Regions from separate parts of the Nocardia sp. NBC_01329 genome, predicted to be linked through region 2. Evidence: riboswitches for the same ligand, from Rfam matches in the RefSeq annotation. Region 2 holds a riboswitch; the other holds the start of a gene.
What was found. A riboswitch is a leader RNA that binds a small molecule or an ion and turns the genes downstream of it on or off. The one in region 2 is predicted to bind S-adenosylmethionine.
Positions count from the first base shown of each region.

Region 1: it holds a riboswitch for S-adenosylmethionine, as region 2 does, so the genes downstream of both, OG405_RS27170 (rhodanese-like domain-containing protein) here and OG405_RS11880 (aminotransferase class V-fold PLP-dependent enzyme) in region 2, are expected to answer to the same signal.

Region 1 is NZ_CP108381.1:5,987,001-5,990,407, reverse strand. Features, by position in the region: gene OG405_RS27180 (FAD-dependent oxidoreductase) at 1-1,269, opposite strand, end outside; gene OG405_RS27175 (Rv0361 family membrane protein) at 1,495-1,965, shown strand; SAM riboswitch class IV at 2,032-2,144, shown strand; gene OG405_RS27170 (rhodanese-like domain-containing protein) at 2,162-2,578, shown strand; gene OG405_RS27165 (O-succinylhomoserine sulfhydrylase) at 2,575-3,407, shown strand, end outside.
Region 2 is NZ_CP108381.1:2,636,090-2,639,496, reverse strand. Features, by position in the region: gene OG405_RS11890 (aldo/keto reductase) at 1-35, shown strand, start outside; gene OG405_RS11885 (LLM class flavin-dependent oxidoreductase) at 47-1,099, opposite strand; SAM riboswitch class IV at 1,835-1,948, shown strand; gene OG405_RS11880 (aminotransferase class V-fold PLP-dependent enzyme) at 1,993-3,306, shown strand.

The DNA.
Region 1 (3,407 bases), 3.1 Mb from region 2:
CCAGGTGGTGAACGGGATGCCCCGGCTCTCCAGGAACTCGAGCACGGCTTCGGGCTCCGGGCTCTCGGCAGCGACGAAATTCGCGCTGTCGTCCACGAGGCAGGCGACCGTCTCGTTCGCATCACCCTTGGTGTGGCCGATGAGTCCGACCGGCCCACGCTTGATCCAACCGGTCACGTAGGTGCCCGACATATAACGGGCGGCGCCGTCGGCGTTCTCGTCGACCAGGACCCGGCCGGCCTCGTTCGGGATGACACCGGCCTGATCGTCGAAGGGCAGTTCGGAGATGTTCTGGGACAGGTAGCCGACGGCCCGGTAGACCGACTGCACATCCCATTCCTTGAAGGTGCCGGTGCCTTTCACATTGCCGGTGCCGTCGAGCTGGGTGCGCTCGGTGCGCAGGCCCACGACCTTGCCGTCCTCACCCAGGATCTCGGCCGGGGATTCGAAGAAGTGCAGGAACAGCTTGTGCGGGCGATCACCCTGGTCGCGGATGGCCCACTGCTCGAGAGTGTTGGCGACCATATCGACCTGCTTGGAGTGACGGCGCGCGGCCTCGGAGCCCTCGTCGTAGTCGATGTCCTCCGGATCGACGATGACCTCGATCGTCGGGGAATGGTCGAGTTCGCGCAGTTCCAGCGGGGTGAACTTGGCCTGCGCCGGGCCGCGGCGGCCGAATACGTGCACCTCGACGGCCTTGTTGTTCTTGAGGCCCTCGTACACATTCGGCGGAATCTCGGTGGGCAGCAGTTCGTCACCGGTCTTGGCCAGCACGCGCGCCACATCGAGCGCGACATTGCCGACGCCCAGGACCGCGACCTTCTCCGCGTCCAACGGCCAGGTGCGCGGCACGTCCGGATGGCCGTCGTACCAGGACACGAAATCGGCCGCGCCGTAGGAGCCGTCCAGATCGATACCCTGGATCGGCAGCGCCCGGTCGGCGTTGGCCCCGGTGGAGAAGATCACCGCGTCGTAGAAGCGGCGCATATCCGACAGCGTGATGTCGGTGCCGTAGTCGATATTGCCGAGCAGGCGCACCTGCTCCTTGTCCAGCACCTTGTGCAGGGCGGTGACGATTCCCTTGATCCGCGGATGGTCCGGAGCGACGCCGTAGCGGATCAGCCCGAACGGCGCGGGCATCCGCTCGAACAGATCGATCGAGACGTCCGCATCGGATTTCATCAACGCGTCAGCGGCATAGATGCCGGCCGGCCCGGCCCCGACGATCGCGATCCGAAGCGGGCGGTTCGCTTCCTTCTGCTCGGTCATCTGTTACGCGCACCCTTATCGGTCGAAAGAATCACTGGCGTTGTCGTTAGCTTAGGCTAACTTGACGCGCGGTCCGTATGCACCTACATCGCGCCGTTCGCGGGCGGCTGTTCACCGGTCATCCCACGTCCGCGCGGATAACGCTGTGCTGCGATACCCGCCTCTCACTCGATTCTATCGGGGTGCGGGCACGGGCCGATCCGGGGACCAGGGATGATCGTCGGTATGAGCGATGCCGGAGGAGCCGACGAGCAGGCGCCCACCGAATCGGGGGACGGTGAGCCACCGCGCTCGATCACCCCGTTCATCGTGGCCGCGGTGGTCGCGGCCCTGGTACTGGGCGGTGTACTGATCGCCGGACTGGTGGCGCCGGTTGAGAAAAATGTCACAGATTCCGACCGCATCGCCGGAGCGGTCCGCGACTTCGCCCAGACGAGCAGCCGCTACGGGGTGGCGCCGCCGCGCGAGGCGGTATGCCCGGGCTTCGCCCCCGCGCGGTCGCCGCTGGCCGGGCAGCTGAAACCCGACGAAACCGGAAAAGACATCGAGATCACGAGATTCGGCCCCGTCCAGGTCAACGGTGATACGGCGACCATCGAAGTGACCAGCCGCGTCGAGGGCGACGAGAAGACCGCGACCTGGTGGCTGTTCCAGTCCGACGGCGAATGGCGGGTGTGCAACCAACCGGTGGAATGATCCCGCCCGGGAGCGTCAACCAAGGTTTGACACGGCCGGGCCGGGCCGGGTTAATCTCGTGAATTAGGTCATGAGTGCCAGTGTCAAGCCCCGGCTCGCTGGCCGGCAACCCTCCTCCGCGGTGGGGTGCTCCGGGTGACGACCTGGCGCGCATCGATCGGATGCGGCAAGTGCGGATTCGCAGGAGGTGCCACATATGAGTTACGCAGGGGATATCGGTCCGGAGCAGGCATGGGAACTGCTGACCGAGAATCCGGACGCAGTCCTGGTGGACGTGCGGACCGAAGCCGAGTGGAAGTTCGTCGGAGTACCCGATACCAGCGCCATCGCCAAGCCGACACTGCTGGTGGAGTGGGTCGACGGCACCGGCACTCGCAACAGCGGATTCCTCGACCAGCTGCGTAGCGCGCTGACCGACCGTCCCGCCGGCGCACCCGTACTCTTCCTGTGTCGCTCCGGTCAACGTTCGGCCCACGCGGCCGACGCCGCGACCGCGGCCGGTATCGGCCCCTCCTACAACATCAGCGAGGGATTCGAAGGACCGCTGGACGAACTCGGCCACCGCGGTGGCTCCGGCTGGCGGGCCCACGGACTCCCCTGGCGCCAATCGTGATCGGCGGCGGCTCGTTCGAACGCCCGCTACCCGAAGGCGTCGGCCCCGCGACACTGGGCGTGCGCGGCGGCCTGAGCAGGTCGGGCTTCGACGAAACCTCCGAAGCCCTGTACCTGAACTCCGGATTCGTCTACGCCAGCGCCGAAGCGGCCGAAGCCGCGTTCACCGGCGACAACCCGCACTACGTGTACTCCCGCTACGGCAACCCCACCGTCACCACCTTCCAGGAGCGGATGCGCCTACTCGACGGCGCCGAAGCCTGTTTCGCGACCGCCAGCGGTATGGCCGCCGTTTTCGTCGCGCTCGGTGCGCTGCTGAAAGCGGGCGACCGGCTGGTGGCCGCGCGCAGCCTGTTCGGATCCTGCTTCGTCGTATGTAACGAAATCCTGCCGCGCTGGGGCGTGGAGACAGTATTCGTCGACGGTGAAGACCTCGACCAATGGGAAGCCGCCCTGTCCGAACCCACCACCGCGGTGTTCTTCGAAACCCCGGCCAATCCGATGCAGACCCTGGTCGATGTGCGCAAGGTCTGCGAACTCGCCCACGCCGCGGGCGCGAAGGTGGTGCTGGACAATGTGTTCGCCACCCCGTTGCTACAACGCGGATTCGAACTCGGCGCCGACGTGTTGGTCTACTCCGGCACCAAACATATCGACGGCCAGGGCCGGGTCCTGGGCGGCGCGATCCTCGGTACCTCGGAGTACATCGAGGGCCCGGTGAAAACACTGATGCGCCACACCGGACCCGCACTGAGCCCGTTCAACGCCTGGACGCTGCTCAAAGGTCTGGAAACCATGCCGCTGCGCGTCCGGCAGTCCACCGATTCCGC
Region 2 (3,407 bases):
AGCACGGCATCCACGGGACCGGCCTGAATCTCTGATCCGGTGGGGCTCAGCCGCGTAGCAGCGGCAGCAGCTGGGCCCCCTGCCGCCGGATCTCCGGTAGATAGGGGGTATCGGACAGCACGAAATGGGTGATACCCAGGTCTTGGTATCGGCGCAGTGCTTTCGCGACGTCCTCCGCGGACCCGACCAGCCAGGTGGTGCCCGCGCCCCCGCCGCCGACGGTGCCCGGGGTGGTGTAGAGGTTGTCGTCGAGCACCTCGCCCCGCGCGGCGAGATCGAGTAGCCGCTGCTGCCCGACCGCCGCCCGGCGGCGAGCCCCTGGGTCGTGCTCCTTCGCCATGTCGGCGACCTTCGCCTCCGCCTCGGCCCATGCCTGTTCGGTGGTATCGCGCACGAATGTGGTGATGCGCAGTCCGAATTCCAGTGGCGCCAGCGTACGACCGAGATCGTCGCTCAACGCACGCAGCCGTTCGATGCGCTCGCGCACGCCGGCCAGCGGCTCACCCCAGAACAACTGCACATCGGCTTCGGTCGCGGCCACCCGTTCGGCGGCCGCCGACGCGCCACCGAAGTAGAGCTTCGGATGCGGTCGGGCCTCGCTTACCTCGATCCGCGGCGTAACGGTGGATCCGGTCACCTGATAGTGGTCACCCCGGTAGGTGACGTCCTCCTCGGTCCACAGCCGGCGGACCAGCTGGAGGAACTCCCGGGTGCGGCCGTACCGGTCGGACTGATCCTCCTCCGCCGCGCCGTAGGCCGCGAGATCGTCCTTGCCGGAGACGATATTGATCCGCAGGCGCCCACCGGTCAGATGGTCCAGGCTCGCCGCGGCGGAGGCGAAATGAGCGGGTTGCCAGTAGCCGGGCCGGATCGCCACCAGCGGTTCGAAGGTCGTGGTCCGGGCTGCCAGCGCGGTGGCGACGGTGAACGTATCCGGCCGGCCCCAGCCGGTACCGATCAACGCGCCCCGCCAGCCGTGCTCTTCGAGTGCTTTTGCCTGGACGGTCAGGGTTTCGAGGCTGTTGTGGTCGGCGGTGACGGCATCACCGCGATGTCCGGAGGTCACTTGATTCGGGATGTACCAGAGGTATTCGGCCATCGGGGCGGCTCCTGTTCGATTGCTCGTGTTCGGTCAGCCGACCGGTAACGGCTCGGCAGCGTGAATCGCTGCCGGACCGCGGAGCGGCGCCGAAATCGGCCGCGATATCAGGATCGAGACTCGACACCACATTCCGGATAACGCGCCCGCCGGGAATACGGTCGAGGCCGGACAGTCGGCGGACGAGTTCGTAGGAGCTCGAAGCAGTGATCACGAGGCCGATATCGGAACACCACGGCGAGACGACCGGAATGGGCCGGCTCCACGACTTCCGAGTAATGATCGTACGAAGCGAAGCGATCCCGGTCCGCACCTGGTGCGAGCCATGAATTCCCGTGGTGACCCGTGCCGTTCACGCCGACATCGACGAAGGGTCCGCGAGAAGGCATGGGTCTCCGTTCGGGGCCGGATGAACCGGGAGGGCGTGTACCGGGTCGGCTGGGTTCGGTCATACGGACAGAACGATGCGCCGGATTCGTTTCCCGGGCTACGGACCGGATCACGATGATTCGAAACTCATAGTCGCCGGGAGGGATTGAAGCCGAGCTCGACCGCGGGTCCGGAAAATCTTGCCGATCCCGACGGGCAGGTAATTCACCGGACCGGACACAGCCTTGCCCCTGCCGCCTGCCGGAATCGGTCGAAGGAGAGCCGTTCTACGGCTCCTGAGCGGTTTCGCCCGGACAGAATGGGTTCGAGTTGACAAGCCGGGAGGCGTCTGACAACCTCGCACCAGGTCATGAGTGCCAGCGTGTAGCCCCGGCTTGCTGGCCGGCAACCCTCCTCCGCGGTGGGGTGCCCCGGGTGACGACCTGGCCGACGCTCGAACGAGCGTGGCAAGCGCGGACTCCGCTCGCTCATGTTCCGGAGTCCCTCCATGAAGGGATTACGCGATGACCGCTGTACTCGACCCCACTTGCGCCCTCGCCCGGGTATCCGGTGCCGATCTGCGAGTCCCGCTCGTGCAGGGCGGTACCCGCGACTACGCCAATTTCGACTATGCGGCCAGCGCTCCGGCGCTCGCGCAGGTGGCCGACCGGGTGACAGAGCTGCTGCCGTACTACGCGAGTGTGCATCGGGGCGCCGGCTATCCGTCGCGGATCTCGACCCGGTGCTACGAGGCGGCCCGGGAAACCGTGCGCGATTTCCTGCGCTGTGCCGGTGACCAGGAGGTGGTGTTCACCCGTAACACCACCGACGCGCTGAATCTGCTGGCCGCGTGTGTGCCGGGCGATACCGTGGTGCTCGATATCGAGCACCACGCGAACTTCCTGCCCTGGGCCCGCCGCGGCCGCCGGGTGGTGCCCGTCGCGGACACGGTGACCGGGACGATCGACCGGATCGACACCGAGCTGCGCGCGAAACCCGCTGCCCTGCTCGCGGTGACGGGCGCGTCCAACGTCACCGGTGAGGTGCTACCACTGACCGAACTGACCGCGCTCGCGCATCATCACGGGGCACGGATCGTGGTGGATGCCGCGCAACTGGCACCGCATCGAAGTATCGACCTGTGCGCCACGGGCATCGACTACGTGGTCTTCTCCGGCCATAAGTTGTACGCACCCTTCGGTGCCGGAGTACTGGCCGGTCGCCGTGACTGGCTCGACGCCGCACCGCCCTACCTGGCCGGAGGTGGTGCGGTGACCGAGGTGACCACGGAGAGCGCCGCATGGGCGGATGCTCCGCACCGGCACGAGGCCGGTTCTCCGAACGTGCTGGGCGCCGCGGCGCTGGCAGCGGCGTGTGAAGTACTCACCGAACTCGCCGCGTCCGCCGAGGAGCACGAGCGTGCGCTCACCGACCGGTTGCGCGGCGGACTGGAGGGCATCGCCGGTGTCCGATGCCTGCGGATCTGGGCCGACAGCCCCGATTGCGTGGGAATCGTGGCCTTCACCGTCGACGGTTTCGAGGCGGGACGGGTCGCGGCCTATCTGTCCGCGGAACACGCGATCGGGGTGCGCGACGGTCGCTTCTGCGCTCATCCGCTGCTGGCCCGGTTCGGGATCTATGCCGCGTTGCGCGCGAGTATCGGCCTCGGCGCCACCGCCGCCGATATCGATCGGCTCCTCGATGCGGTGCGGTCCCTGGTCGCCCACGGTCCACAGTGGAATTACGCCCGTTCGGACGGACAGTGGGATCCGGTGCCGGAGACCCGCCCGGGCCTGGCCGCGGAAGCGGCGCGGGGAGCGGCACCGTGCACGACATAGCGCCTCGCCCGATATGGCAGAGTTTCGGACAGCGGCGGCATCGTGCGGGGCGGTCGTGCCCGGTCGGGAAGTCCGCCGCGAGTCCGACCCACCACGGGGGT